Regions from separate parts of the Lysinibacillus sp. G01H genome, predicted to be linked through region 1. Evidence: riboswitches for the same ligand, from Rfam matches in the RefSeq annotation. Region 1 holds a riboswitch; the other holds the start of a gene.
The links. A riboswitch is a leader RNA that binds a small molecule or an ion and turns the genes downstream of it on or off. The one in region 1 is predicted to bind thiamine pyrophosphate.

Region 2: another riboswitch for thiamine pyrophosphate. It lies ahead of thiC (phosphomethylpyrimidine synthase ThiC); the one in region 1 lies ahead of PSR12_RS12180 (ABC transporter substrate-binding protein).

Annotation. Positions count from the first base shown of each region.
Region 1 is NZ_CP118397.1:2,400,435-2,408,660, forward strand. It holds gene PSR12_RS12160 (TatD family hydrolase) at 1-213, opposite strand, end outside; gene PSR12_RS12165 (ABC transporter ATP-binding protein) at 203-952, opposite strand; gene PSR12_RS12170 (ABC transporter permease) at 927-1,700, opposite strand; gene PSR12_RS12175 (thiamine-binding protein) at 1,700-1,990, opposite strand; gene PSR12_RS12180 (ABC transporter substrate-binding protein) at 1,992-2,987, opposite strand; TPP riboswitch at 3,141-3,251, opposite strand; gene parC (DNA topoisomerase IV subunit A) at 3,360-5,798, opposite strand; gene parE (DNA topoisomerase IV subunit B) at 5,791-7,770, opposite strand.
Region 2 is NZ_CP118397.1:234,095-242,320, forward strand. It holds gene PSR12_RS01130 (S-layer protein) at 1-371, opposite strand, end outside; gene PSR12_RS01135 (methyl-accepting chemotaxis protein) at 626-2,725, shown strand; gene PSR12_RS01140 (AEC family transporter) at 2,837-3,766, shown strand; TPP riboswitch at 3,827-3,941, shown strand; gene thiC (phosphomethylpyrimidine synthase ThiC) at 4,082-5,860, shown strand; gene PSR12_RS01150 (catalase) at 5,983-7,488, opposite strand; gene PSR12_RS01155 (helix-turn-helix domain-containing protein) at 7,786-8,226, opposite strand, start outside.

The DNA.
Region 1 (8,226 bases):
TAATGCTGCCTCATCATTTGGACTTAGTAAAGGCTGTTCAGGATGAAAGCCAAAAGCAGCCTTTACTTGCTGATAGCTATTCGATAAACGCCACGTTCTTTCACAAGAGGAAAGTTGCATACTAACCGCAATTACAGCTTTCACCTCTTCTAATAAGGAGGGAATTTCCTCATCGGTGTACTGATCCAAATGAATATGCGCATCAATCAACATACATATCACCCTTTTCCTCCTGTAAATACATAAATAATTGTTGCTTTAACGCTGTGAATGCTGCAGAATGTCGAATTTCCTCTTTCCGAGGTCTCTCAAATGGCACGATGATTTCCTTTTTAACGGTTGCTGGACGTTTGGTTAAAACAAGTATGCGATCTGCTAAAAAGAGAGCTTCCTCAATACTATGTGTAACAAATAGAATGGATTTGCGATACTCTTCCCAGATAGATAAAAGCCATGCTTGCATTTCCAGTCGAGTAAATTCATCCAACGCAGAAAATGGTTCGTCTAAGCATAAAATCGGCTTTTCACTGACCATTGCTCGAATAAAGGACACACGCTGCTGCATACCTCCAGACAGTTCGTTCGGGTAGGCATGGATAAAGGAGGCAAGACCAACCTTTTCTAACCATTCCTTGGCACGTTCAACATTCGGTTTATGCTGTAATTCCTCTATAAGCGTGACATTTTCTACTATTGTGCGCCAGGGTAATAGACATGGCTGCTGTGGCATATAGCCAATCGTTCCTTTTTTTCGTTGGATATCCTCTCCATTTAGTAAAATGGCTCCTTGATCAATTGGCGAAACACCACCAATTAATTGAAAAAGTGTGCTCTTACCACTGCCTGAAGGACCAACAATGGCCACAAACTCGCCATCCTTTACGTCAAAAGAAAGTTGATCAAGTACTTTTAGTGCATCGAAGGATTTAGCGATGTTTTGAATGCTGAGCATGATAGCCTCTTCCCTTCACCATAAATTTTTCAATTAAACGAATACCGCTAAACAATAGTAAGCTCAAGAGAACAATCGCAAAAATTGCTACAAATACGCGATCTGTACGGAAGGAGGACTGGGCTAGGGTCATGTAAACACCAATACCCTTTTTTGCTCCAAGCCACTCCGCAATCACAGCCCCCATCACACTATATGTAGCCGCAATTTTAATGCCTGAAAAAATCGCAGGATAGGCATAAGGCCATTCCAGCTTCCAAAAGGTTTGTGCCTTTGTAGCACCAACCATGGCAAAATAATGCTTTAATGCTGGAGCTGTTTGTCTAAATCCATCCATCGCTGCAATGACAATCGGGAAAAAGCACACAAGACAGATAATGATAAGCTTCGGTAATAAGCCAAAGCCAAACCAAATAATAAGTAGCGGTGCCAAGACTAGAATAGGAACATTCTGCGACATAATAAGAATTGGATAAAACAGTTCTCGAATAAAATTAAATCGATGCAACACTACTGCCACCGTTAGCCCACAAGCGATGCCAATGGCCAAACCTAGTAGAGCTAGCTGTACCGTAGCAAATGCATGTGGTAGAAAGGTTTGATACGACTGGATGGACTCCGACAAAATACTACTGGGTGCGGGTAATAACCAATGAGGAACTTCAGCGAACCTCACGATTAGTTCCCATATGAATAAGAGGAAGGCGATAAAAATTATCGTCCTTCCTTTGTGTAATGCATGTTTCATTACTGATATTTCTCCGTTAATGTATCCATCGTAATCCCCGTTGGCTGATATAAAATTTTCACTTGTGTAATGACATTGATGGCACCAAGCTCGATCATCTTCTCATTCATTTTTTCAATGATTTGGAGCAATGTTGAAAGCTCACCCTCCATCGTTGTTTCCAATGGATGAACCTCATATTTCACCCCAGAAGCATCGATCACCGCAATTGCTGCATCTACATACGGTATCACATCTTCATATTTCTCTGTCTTCGGAATGATTTGTACACTGATTAATGAATTTGCCATCTTATTTGGCCTCCTTTTTAGGTAAGAACTCATTAGTAAAGGCTTTTTTCGCATCAAATTCGCCCTCTAGTACTTGATTGCTAGACATCCATTTCGCATAATTTTCCCACACAGAAAGCTTTTGCTCTCCCCATTGCTTGGCATCATCCTGGTATTTATCAGCCAGCCATTCCTGACTTTTATGCACTAACGCTTTATCTAAATCAGGGGCCGCTTCGATTAAAATATCCGCCGCTTCACTTGGGTTTCCAATTGCGTATTCATAGCCCTTCGCTGCCGCTGCCACAAAGGCTTTGACTACATCGGGGTTGTCCTGTATCATTTTTTCATTTGTAGCTAAAACGGGCGTATAATAATCTAATTGATCACTATAATCTGTAAGATATAGCATATTAATCTTTTCCCCACGCAGCTCAGCCTCAATACCAGTCCATGCATAATAAATCCAAGCAAAATCAATGTCTTTTTCCATCATTGTGAAGAAATCTAAATCCCCTGCATTGACAATATCTAGCTTATTAATATCTGCCTTTTCTTTTTGCATTAGTGATTGTAAGACGGCTTGCTCTAATGGCGCACCCCAACCACCATAGGTTTTACCTTCAAAATCCTTTGGCGATGTAATGCCCTTTGAAGCAATAGAAGCAAAGCCAGATGTATTATGCTGTATAATTGCTGCGATTGAGACCAGCGGCACATTCTGTACTCGTGCCTGTGTTATGCCTTCCTGATAGCTCACGCCAAAATCCGCCTTTCCAGAAGCAACAAGCTGATCTGCGCCCGCCTCACCAGGCATAATAATATCAACATCTAAGCCCTGTTCCTCAAAATAACCGAGTTTTTTTGCAACATATAGTCCTGTATGATTTGTATTCGGCGTCCAATCCAGTACCACAGACACCTTTTTCAGCTTGTCAGCAGCCTGCTTATCCTCCTTGTCACTACAGCCTGCTAATGTTAATAGTGCTACCATTAGAATAAATAACCATTTTTTCATGCGAAAGCCTCCCAGTTTGTAATATGAAAGTGTTCATGAATGAATGTTGTCACCAGAAGAAAGCGTATACAATGTTGGCAAGCTGTTGCTTGAAACATAAAAAAACGCCTAGGATTCCTCCCAGACGTATCGCAATCAATCTTCAAAACTTTGCTTTTTTGAATAGATGTTCCCTACGCTGGTACGAGCCAAATCAGGTTCAAAGGGTCAGCGTCTATCGGACACAATCTCAGCTAGCAATTACTAGCCCCCCTACATTCTTTCGCTATGAACTTTTCGATGATTATTATACCCATAGTTTCACTTAAATGACAAGGTGCTATTTTTGAAATGAGCTTAAAGCCCAGCACTCCTAAGAGACTGGGCATTCTTTTAGCTTGGTTTCTGTTCTTTTTTGGCTGTGACAACATGAGAGATTGCCCCATCTGTTGCAATATCCACTTTAAATGAACCGTTGGAATGGCGATCCGCACGAGACAATGCTTGCACGTCAATCACCTCTTGAACACCTTTTTCAGTTTCAATCACAACCTGCTCCCCGTCTGTTGCTTGAACAACTGCCACAATTCGGTGAGGGTTTGCTTTTAACTCTGTTAATACTTTTAGTCCACGTTTTGCACGACCTGCTACTTCAACTTCAGCGACATTCATTTTCTTCACGGCCCCACGCTGTGTCACAATCACTACATATTGGGTAACATCAGGCTGTAATACATTGACGCCAACTAAGGCTTCTCCATCTTTTAGTGTGATCCCTTTCACACCGCCTGTTTTCACACCTGTCACAGGTAGTTCCTCCATTGGGAAACGAATTGCATAGGCTGTATCCGTTGTGAGCATCAGCTCCACGTCATCTGTTACAAACGATGCATAGATCATCGCATCACCAGCCTTGACGTTCATCGTTTTAATAGGCTTTGAATAACGTGTCACTGCATAGTCTACGAGTGGTGAGCGCTTAATTTGACCATCTTTTGTGGCTGTGAAGACATACGTATTTGGCTGTTCAAATGTTTCGAAGCCATAAACCGCAATAATCGATTCATCTTCCCCTGTTGGGACAATACTTGAAATATGCTGGCCGAGATCCTTCCAACGTATATCAGGCAGCTCATGAACAGGCTGATAAATATAATTGCCTCGATTTGTGAACAGCAATAGATGGTGCTGTGTATTTAAGTTTGCTTCATACAATAAATAATCTGAATCCTTCATGGCAAAATCTTGCCCATTTGAAGCGGCATGAGAACGTGTGGATGTGCGTTTAATATAACCATCCTTCGTTACTGTTACGACAACCTCCTCACTTGGCACAAGGACATCCAATGTAATTTTAATTTCTTCAATTTCTTGCTCAATCTTCGAGCGGCGAGGCTCTGTAAAGCGTTTCTTAATATCAAGCAGCTCTTGTTTAATAACACGCACAAGCTTAGCCTCACTTTGTAGAATCCCCTCTAGCTTGGCAATTAACTTATCTAACTCGTCCTGTTCCTGACGAAGCTCTGTAATATCCGTATTCGTTAAACGGTATAATTGCAGGCTTACAATGGCCTCTGCCTGTACTTCTGTAAAATCAAACTTCTCTTGTAAATTAAGCTTTGCATCCTTCTTATCATTAGAAGAACGAATCGTCGCAATGACTTCATCTAAAATCGAAAGAGCTTTAATTAATCCATCTACAATATGAGAACGGTCCTTTGCCTTTTGCAAATCATAAATGGAGCGGTTTGTTACCACTTCTTTTTGATGGGCAATATACGCATCTAGCAATAATGGCAATGTCATCATCGTTGGACGACGATTATGAATGGCAATCATATTAAAATTATAAGCTACCTGTAAATCCGTTGTTTTAAACAAGTACTGTAAAATTCCTTGTCCTGGTACATCCTTTTTCAGCTCAATTACCACTCGTAAGCCTGTACGGTCTGATTCATCACGAATTTCCGCAATGCCTTCTAGTCGTTTATCTACACGTTGCTCATCAATTTTTTTTACAAGATTCGCTTTATTTACATCATATGGTAACTCAGTGATAACAATTTGCTCTTTACCACCCTTGATTGGTTCAACAACTGCTTGTGCACGGACGATGATTTTACCACGACCTGTTTCGTATGCCTTTTTAATGCCATCAACACCTTGAATGATGCCACCCGTTGGGAAATCAGGCCCTTTCATCACTGTCATCAATTCATCTACAGTAACATTAGGCTTGTCTAAGCGCATCAACACAGCATCCAGTACTTCATCTAAGGCATGTGGCGGAATATCTGTCGCATAGCCAGCGGAAATCCCTGTAGAGCCGTTGACTAAAAGGTTAGGAAAACGTGCTGGTAAAACAGTTGGCTCCATATCCTGATCATCAAAGTTTGGCACAAACTCGACCGTTTTCTTGCCAATATCTCGTAGCATTTCAGCAGCAATAGCAGATAGTCTTGCCTCTGTATAACGCATCGCAGCTGGAGGATCGCCATCGACTGACCCATTGTTCCCGTGCATCTCAATGAGCATATGACGTGCCTTCCAGTCCTGACTCATCCGTACCATCGCTTCATACACAGAGCTATCGCCGTGCGGATGATAGTTACCAATTACGTTACCCACTGTTTTTGCGGATTTACGGAACGGTTTATCATGTGTGTTGCCCTCCGTAAACATCGCATATAGAATACGGCGCTGTACTGGTTTAAGACCGTCACGTGCATCAGGCAACGCGCGGTCTTGAATAATATATTTACTATAGCGACCAAAACGGTCACCCATCACTTCTTCTAACGGTAAATCTTGGAACTTTTCTGTACTACTCATGCTGGTCCTCCTCTTGTTGGATGAATTCATTCTCTAGAATGTTAGAATCATCCTCCATACCGAAGTCTACATTGGCTTCGATCCATTTACGACGTGGTTCTACCTTATCGCCCATTAACGTCGTGACACGTCTCTCCGCACGTGCACCATCCTCGATTGTGACACGAATCAATGTCCGTGTTTCAGGGTTCATCGTTGTGTCCCATAGTTGGTCTGCATTCATCTCGCCAAGACCTTTATAGCGCTGTAATATGTAACCCTTGCCAACCTTTTTGATGGCCTTTTGTAAATCGCTTTCTGTCCAAGCATATTCAATGATTTCTTTTTTTCCAGTACCTTTTGAGACTTTATAAAGCGGCGGTAGTGCGATATAGACCTTCCCAGACTCAATAAGTGGACGCATATAACGATAGAAGAATGTTAATAGCAAGACTTGAATATGTGCCCCGTCCGTATCCGCATCGGTCATGATGACTACTTTATCGTAGGCAGAATCCTCCACCGCAAAATCCGTACCAACACCTGCTCCAATCGCATGGATAATCGTTGAAATTTCTTCGTTTTTCATAATATCTTGTAGTTTTGCTTTTTCTGTGTTGATTACTTTCCCGCGCAATGGCAGAATCGCTTGGAATGTACGGTCACGACCTTGTTTAGCAGAGCCACCCGCAGAATCACCCTCGACTAAATACAGCTCATTTTTTGCCGCATTACGTGACTGAGCTGGCGTTAATTTTCCAGATAGAATCGTACTACCCTTTTTGTTTTTCTTGCCATTTCGTGCATCCTCACGCGCTTTACGAGCTGCTTCACGCACTTGCTGCGCTCGAATCGCTTTACGAACAAGAGAAGCTGATAACTCTGCATTTTCCTCTAGCACATACAAAATTTGCTCAGACACTACGCTATCCACAGCAGAACGAGCCTCACTTGTCCCAAGCTTGCCCTTTGTTTGTCCTTCAAATTGCAGTAAATGCTCTGGAATACGAACAGACACGATCGCTGCTAAGCCCTCACGAATATCTGTCCCCTCAAGGTTTTTATCCTTGTCCTTTAACAAGCCAATTTTTCTTGCATATTCATTAAAGACACGTGTCAATGCTGCCTTTGCACCCGTTTCATGTGTACCACCATCACGTGTACGGACATTATTAACGAATGATAAAATCGTTTCTGAATAACCATCGTTATATTGGAAAGCGAACTCTACTTCGATTTCATCCTGTACGCCTTCTACATATTTTACTGGATGAAGGACATCTTTTTCCTCATTCAAATACGCAACGAAAGCCTCGATGCCATTCTCATAAAAGAACACATCGCTCTTGCCCTCCTCGCGCTCATCAATTAATTCAATTTTTAAGCCCTTTAATAAAAAGGCTGATTCGCGTAATCGTTCTGCTAACGTATCATAATTGAATTTTGTGACAGAGAAAATTGTTTCATCTGGTAGGAAATGGACAAGCGTTCCTGTCTGCTTGGTCTGCCCAATATTTTCAAGTGTTGTGACAGGCTGTCCTCCATGCTCAAAGCGTTGACGATACTTTTTACCATCGCGATGAATTGTCACCTCTAAAAATGTTGAGAGCGCATTCACAACGGAAGAACCAACACCATGTAAACCTCCACTTGTTTTATAGCCACCTTGACCAAATTTGCCACCAGCGTGTAACACAGTAAAAATAATTTCTGGTGTCGGTTTGCCCATTTTATGCATACCGGTTGGCATCCCACGTCCAAAGTCGCGCACACTCATACTTTGATCTTTATGAATTGTGACAATAATATGAGATCCAAAGCCAGCCAGTGCTTCATCTACCGCATTATCTACGATTTCATACACAAGGTGATGAAGTCCACGGCCATCCGTCGAACCGATATACATGCCAGGTCGTTTGCGTACCGCTTCTAATCCTTCTAATACTTGTATAGCGTCATCATTATAGACGCTAGGTGACTGTTTATTCGTCAAAAAAATTCCCCTCCAAAAAACAAACACATGTTCTATTTATGTTCTCATCCTAATAATAATAGCATTTCCTGTCAATAGCTAGCGACAGGTCCAATAAAATTTTAAAATTTGCTCACAGTTTTGATTATTTTTATCAATAGTAAACATCTTCAACAGTTGCTTAAAATTTGTATTTGAGCAAGACAAACTGCTTCTAGCTTCCATCATCATTTGACGCATTGAAGCCTACTAAGTTGCAAAATATAGTTGTGATGCTTGCAAATAGAAGCACACTACCTCGTGCCTTGCGATTAAACAGGATAAAGTTAGACTTCTATTCTACCAAAGGAATGAGCGATTGACAAAATTGCCATTTTGCCTATATTTTTATAAAGGTTTTAGCGCTTCCTACAAATTTATGTCTAAAAGCCAAGTCCTCGCTAATAGATTCTCTTTTGTATTGATTCAAGACTTCGG
Region 2 (8,226 bases), 2.2 Mb from region 1:
CCTCCATCAAAATAGACAGATTTTTTGCTTGTACCTGCTTTGTTTAATATTAATGAGGTAACGTCCGTAATTTGACCATTTTTCACTACAATAGTCGCTCGGGCATTGGTTAAGGCTGTTTTATTTGAAGTATCAAATAGGGGCTTTAATGCCGAATGAATTCTAAATGTACCGTTAGATGTTATTACAGTATCTTTTGTAATATTTTTGATCGTTACGGATTCACCTATTACTTTTTTTGCTGCTGCTACATGCGTCTCATATGAATTTGATTGAATTTGAGATGTTGTGGCATTCGCAGTAGACATTGGTAATACTAGTGTCGCTGTAATAGCCGTGGCCATTAATGTTGATAGCGCTTTATTTTTCATGTAAGTCACTCCAATCATTCTATTTAGTAGTTAATATATCATATTCTTCTATAATTTAGAATTCGAAGAGGATGTTTTACTATGAATCTCAATTCAAATAAGCCATTAGTCCTTTGTATTGAAAAATAAATGTTTGGCGAAGTATCGGCATTTTTCTCTATAATTCTGTAAATTTTCTACTTTATTCGCTAAATAATTTATTGTGATACAATCATCCATCCATTATTATTAGTATAAAAGTGGGGGTGTTAGTTATGAAAAAATCAAGAGGGATTGCCTTAAAACTTTCTTCCCTTATAATAGGATTATTTCTCATTTTATTTTTATCCTATACTGTCATAACGGGGATTATTATAAAAAAGCAAAGTGTTGAAGACGCAGAGCATGGAACATTACAAACAGCTGAATCTTCTGCAGCTATTATGAGTGAACGCTTTAAGAAAGCCAATACGACATTACAAACAACAAAACGTATCATAGAAAGCATGGAGAAGAATAATACGTTGTCTACCAAAGGTGTCATAGACATAATGGAAAACAATTTAGCTAGCAATAATGACATTCTTGGAGTAGGAGCAATCTTTGAGCAAAATTCTATTATTTTAGAACCAACTGAGACTTCTTTAGTAGATACTAAAAAACGTTTTATCCCTTATTTAAGTAAGAACGGAAATGATATCACGACTGCTCTAATCGAAGGTATTGATGATAAGAGTGTTTCTGAATGGTATTGGGTACCAAAAGAAGAGAGACGTGCAGTTTTGACAGAGCCTTATGATTATAATGTAAACGGACAATCCGTATTAATGACAACGATTTCGGTGCCATTAATCAATGCCTCCGGAACATTTTTCGGTGTATTGACAGCCGATGTATCAATAGATTTTTTAAATGATTTAACAAAATCGAATGCCCCTGAAGGCGGTTATGCGGCAATTATTACGAATAAAGGTGTGCTAACAGCTAACAGTTTTGGTGAAGAGCTAGTTGGGCGCAATATGCAAGAGGATCCTACTTGGACAAGTATTAGTAAGACAATGGAAAATGGTGAGCTAACAAGTATGTACGTTGACTCTAATCAACTGAAGGAAAAGGCATATAATGTCTTTGCTCCAATGATTTTAGAGGGTATTGACGAAACATGGATTGTTCAAGTCGTGTTAGCTGAATCAAAGATTCTAGAAACATATAATCATGTATTTGTATTTACGATTATTGCTTCTATTATTATGGTGGTTTTGATGACCGCTGCAAGTGTGTTATTCATCTATAAACAACTAAAGCCACTTAAATTTTTACGTGCATCGATTGAAACTGCAGCCGAAGGGGATTTAACACAAAAGGTAGAAGAGCAATATATTAAGCCTGATGAAATTGGTGCAGTGGCTGTGGCTTATAATAATATGTTAGATAAAACCAATAGTGCGATTCAAACTGTACTAAATTCCACGAGGTTATTGAACCAATCTTCTAATCAGGTAAATGAGGCATTTAACGAGGTAGTTGCTTCTAGTCAGGAGGTTTCTGTAGCTATCAACGAGATTGCACAAGGAGCTTCGAAGCAGTCAGAGGATACAGAAGAAACAAATTATCGAATGATGGATTTATCAGATCAGATTGATGCCATTACGGCTCTTTCTAATGAAATGGATGAGCTATCTCATAAAACAGGTGTAACAACGGAAAAAGGATTGCATGAAGTTGAAAGTTTAAGAGTACGTAATATGGAGACAAATGAAATGAATGGGCGTATCCAGCAGCAAATGGAATCATTAGCTTCTAATATTGCCAATATTAATCAGATTATTGCTTCGATCCAAAGCATTACCGAGCAGACAAATCTGCTAGCTTTAAATGCAAGTATTGAGGCTGCACGTGCTGGTGAGCATGGTAAAGGATTTGCTGTAGTTGCAGAGGAAGTTAGAAAGCTAGCAGAACAATCTAAAAATGAAACAGAAATTATTAAGAGTACAGTAGAAAGCATTCTTGAAAATTCTCAGCAAACGGTTGCTGTTATTGCATCTAATGCAGATTTAATGCAATCTCAAAATGAGTCAGTACAAAGCACGCAACTAGCGTTTAAAGATAGCAGTGACTTGTCAGGTTCAATTGCAAATTCTATTAGTGAATTAATGAATAAACTATCTAGCATGTTAGAGCATAAAAATCAGGCAATCATGGCTATCCAAAGTATTTCGGCTATTTCAGAGCAAACAGCAGCCTCTGCGGAACAAGTAAGTGCTTCTGCAATGGATCAACAAGCAGAATTACAAAAAGTAGCAGAGTCTATTCAAAATATGAACGATATTTCAAACGAGCTACAAGAAGTTGTAAATCGATTTAAGCTTGTTTAAAAGCAAAGGCTGCCTTCAATATAGAGGCAGTCTTCTTTTATTGTGAAAGTTAGAGAAATTGACCTAGAAGGAATTCAACACTACTATTAACACTGGAAGGGGGACATTGAAATGATGTATCTCGGAATGATTTTCTTTCAAATTGTTGTTCCTATTTTAGTGTTACTTGTAATAGGCGCTATCCTACAAAAGAAATTTCGCTTTAATTTAAAAGCATTGTCTCAGCTTATTACATATTGCTTTATGCCGGCAGCTGTTTTTGTAAATTTATATGAAACACATGTGGAGTTATCGGTACTGGGAGAGGTCGGATTATTTATTATACTCTTTATCGGTAGTCAAATGTTACTCAGTCATTTTATGGCAAAAGGGCTAGGTTTAGCTAGAACAGAGGCAGCTGTCTTTAAAAATAGTGTGGTGCTTATTAACTCTGGCAATTACGGTATTCCAGTTGCTCAAATGATATTTGCCACGCAACCTATTGGAGTAGCCATTCAGGTCATGCTCGTAATCTTTCAAAATATGACTACGTATACATATGGATTATACAATTTAATTTCTTCTACAAAGTCGGGTATGACAATCATCAAGGATTTCTTTAAAATGCCTATTATTCATGCGCTGATTATAGGTGCCGCTATGAACTATTTTGGTATCGGTATTCCACAGTTTATCAAAATACCAGTAGAACATGTGGCAGATGGATTTATTGCTGTGGCCTTAATTACTTTAGGTGCACAATTATCACAACTAGAGATGAAATCAATGTTTAATAAAACCGTCATTATCAGCTGTTTTACGCGATTAATTATTGGACCATCTGTTGCATTAGCCATTATTTATATATTGGGATTAGATGGAGTCGTCGCACAATCACTGTTTATAGCTAGTGCCTTTCCAACATCCCGTAATAGTTCTAGTCTAGCATTGGAATATGATGTAGAATCAGCAACAGCCGCGCAAGCTGTTTTATTTTCTACCATTGTAAGCTGTATAACTGTAACCATTGTGATCTATTTTGCGGAAGTATTATTTACCTAGTAAGATAAAAAATAACTTCCATCTCTTAGTATTATCTGCTACACTAGCATCAAACTAAATAGTATTAACTAGGGGAGTCTGATGAGTCAGGCTGAGAGGGAAACGCTACGAAGTTTCTTGACCCTTTGGACCTGATCTGGCTCATACCAGCGTGGGAAAGTTAAGAAGCTATTGCAGAGTATGCAATCAATAGACCTTTACATTCGTGGCCGGATCCAAATAATTATTTTGGATTCGGCCTTTATTTTTTGGATTGTTGGGGTGAGCTAGAATCGGTCCTTATATCAAAATAAATTTAAGGGAGAGAAGTAGCTCATGTCAGCAATTAGTGAAAAGAATATTACCATTATGTCTAGCTTTGAAGGAAGCAAAAAAGTATATGTGGAAGGATCACGCCCAGATATTCTAGTACCTATGCGAGAAATTGCATTAAGTCCGACAACAGGCAGTTTTGGAAATGAAGAAAATGCTCCTATTCGAGTATATGATACGAGTGGGCCCTATACAGATCCAGCCTACCAAGTAGATATTACGAAAGGTTTACCTGCCTTACGAAATGCATGGATTCAAGAGCGAGGGGATGTAGAAGCATATGAGGGACGCTCCATTAAACCGGAGGATAATGGTTTTCGTCATGTTGATGACCCGCGTATTCAAGAAAATGTCTTCCCTGAGTTGACGAGAAAGCCTTTGCGTGCTAAAAAAGGTAAAAATGTGACACAGCTTCACTATGCACGAAGGGGGATTATAACGCCTGAAATGGAGTTTGTAGCGATTCGTGAAAATATGAATCCTGAATTTGTACGTTCAGAAATTGCAGCTGGACGAGCTATAATGCCTTCTAATATTAATCACCCTGAGGCAGAGCCAATGATTATTGGGCGTAATTTTCATGTAAAGATCAATGCGAATATCGGGAATTCTGCTGTATCTTCTTCCATTGCGGAAGAAGTTGAGAAAATGACCTGGGCAACTCGATGGGGCGCAGATAATATTATGGATCTATCGACTGGTAAACATATTCATACAACTAGAGAATGGATTATTCGAAATGCTGCAGTGCCAGTGGGAACAGTGCCAATTTATCAGGCTTTAGAAAAGGTAAATGGTGTAGCAGAGGATTTAACGTGGGAGGTTTATCGTGATACTCTCATTGAACAAGCTGAGCAGGGTGTGGATTACTTCACCATTCATGCAGGTGTCCTTTTACGCTATGTACCACTAACAGCAAATCGTGTGACAGGTATTGTATCTCGAGGGGGCTCTATCATGGCACAGTGGTGTTTATATCATCATCAAGAGAATTTCCTGTATACACACTTTGAGGAAATCTGTGAAATTATGAAAGCTTATGATGTTGCTTTTTCCTTAGGTGATGGTTTACGCCCAGGCTCAATTGCAGATGCCAATGATGAGGCGCAATTTGCAGAGCTTGAAACACTAGGCGAGCTAACACAAATTGCTTGGCAGCATGATGTTCAGGTGATGGTTGAAGGACCAGGTCATGTACCAATGCATCTGATTAAAGAAAACATGGACAAGCAATTAGAGGTTTGTAAGGAAGCGCCCTTCTATACATTAGGACCACTCACAACAGATATTGCTCCAGGTTATGACCACATTACATCAGCCATTGGGGCAGCCATGATTGGTTGGTTTGGTACAGCGATGCTTTGTTATGTGACACCAAAAGAGCATCTTGGTTTACCAAATCGCGAGGACGTTCGTATGGGCGTTATCACTTATAAAATTGCTGCACATGCTGCTGATTTAGCAAAAGGTCATCCAGGTGCACAACAACGAGACGATGCACTGTCTAAAGCCCGCTTTGAGTTCCGTTGGCGTGATCAATTTAATCTGTCCCTAGATCCAGAGCGTGCAGTGGAATATCATGATGAGACACTGCCAGCAGAGGGAGCAAAAACAGCACACTTTTGTTCTATGTGCGGGCCTAAATTCTGTAGCATGAGAATTTCACAGGACATTCGTAATTATGCGAAAGATAAGGATTTGAATACGACTGAAGCGATCCATCAAGGTATGAAGGAAAAGGCAGAGGAGTTTAAAAAAGCAGGCAGTCGAATTTACCAATAATGAAAGAAAAGGCTTATGTCAAAAAATAGACATAGGCCTTTTTTTAATCAAAAAACTCCATGTGAATAGTGGATTCACATGGAGTAAAAGTTGGATTTGGATATCAATAATAAAGTGGAATATTAAACGTTTGTTGGTTGTTTTACATATGGATTTGTAAGGTCCATACCTTCTAATGAAAGACCCATCGCTTTTGCGACACCTTCACCATATGCTGGGTCAGCTAGATAGCAGTGAAGAATGTGACGGCGTTTGATGAATTCTTCAACAGAAGCCATATCATTCGCTGTATTTTCAAATAGACGTTGTTGCTCTTCCACCGTCAATAGACGGAATAGCTTACCTGGTTGCTCAAAGTAATTATTATCGTCTTCACGGAAGTCATGAATACCTGCATGACCATCAATGCGTAATTCAGGCTCTTTATGGTCTAAATTATGCTCCCACTCGCCATAGCTATTTGGTTCATAGCTTAATGTCGAACCGAGATTGCCATCAAAGCGCATTGCTCCATCGCGGTGGAAAGTACGGAATGGACATTTTGGTGCGTTGACAGGAAGCATATAGTGATTTACACCAAGACGATAGCGTTGTGCATCCGCATATGCAAAGATACGACCTTGTAACATTTTATCTGGTGAGAAGCTGATACCAGGAACAATGTTAGAAGGTGCAAATGCAGCTTGTTCAACTTCTGCAAAGTAGTTGTCTGGATTTTTGTTTAACTCGAACTCACCTACAGGAATTAATGGGAAGTCTTTTTTATACCATACCTTTGTTAAATCAAATGGGTTGTATGGTAGCTCACGAGCTTGTTCCTCTGTCATTACCTGAATGTACATTTTCCATTTAGGGAAATCGCCTTTTTCAATTGCTTCATATAAATCACGTTGTGAAGATTCACGGTCTTGACCAATAATCTCATTCGCCTCGGCAGCAGTTAAGTTCTTAATGCCTTGCTCTGTACGGAAGTGGAATTTAACCCAAACACGTTCATTATTAGCATTGATAAAGCTATACGTATGAGAACCAAATCCGTGCATATTACGATAACCAGCTGGAATACCACGGTCAGACATAACAATTGTCACTTGGTGAAGTGCTTCAGGTAATGAAGTCCAGAAATCCCAGTTAGAATTGGCATTTTTCATATTTGTACGTGGGTCACGTTTTACCACATGGTTTAAATCTGTAAAGTGTAATGGGTCGCGGAAGAAGAATACAGGCGTATTGTTCCCTACTAAATCCCAGTTTCCATCTTCTGTATAGAATTTAAGGGCGAAGCCACGAATATCTCGCTCTGCATCTGCTGCACCACGCTCACCCGCTACTGTAGAGAAACGTGCGAACATTTCAGTTTTCTTGCCGATCTCTGAGAAGATTTTCGCCTTAGTATATTGTGAAATATCATGCGTTACAGTAAAAGTACCAAATGCACCTGATCCTTTTGCGTGCATACGACGTTCTGGAATTACTTCACGATTGAAGTTTGCTAGTTTTTCAACTAACCATACATCCTGAAGTAAAAGAGGGCCACGTGGACCTGCTGACATAGAGTCATGGTTACTTACTACTGGAGCACCACCTGCTGTTGTAAAGCGACGGCTACGATCATTTGCGTTTGTCATATTAGTTTACCTCCTGAAAAAAATGTGAGTCAAACTCTTCGTCTATAACTATAACAAATATAAAATAGAATTGCTAGTACATTATAATAATTATCGTTAAAGAATTTTTATATTTAAGTATAAACTATAAATATATGCGCTAGACATAGAAATTATACATAGTTTCTAGCTTTAATTTATTTTATCTGATCGCAATTTTATAGATAATTGTCACATTAAGATCAAGATAATGACAGTATGATAAAAATCTTTATTGAAAATAAAATGAACTAATTGAAAATTATTTTAATCAATCTTTTAATTTTTTCTATATCGGTTAGGCGTAATACCAATTTGTTGCTTAAATAATTTTATGAAATAATTTGGGTCATCAAAACCGTTTAAATGAGCGATTTCACTAATAGCAAAATCTGTTTCTAGCAGCATTTTTGTGGCATGATGAATTCTTACTTGCTGTAAATAGCGCTTAAATGGTAAACCTTGTTTTCTTGAGAAAATCGTACTTAAATAATTGGGGCTTATTCCAAGCTTATGAGCGACAAAGGGAAGAGACAGTGCGCTATCTTTAAATTGTTGATCAATTATTTCTATAGCTAGTTCAACATAATCAGCTCGTTTCTCTATTCGAGCTTCCTTTGCTAACTCAATTAATGTCTGCGTTAAAGAAATAATCCCATTGAGTATCGTATAAAATATAGGATGCTCAATGATTAAATGAAATAGCTGACGGTAGTTTTG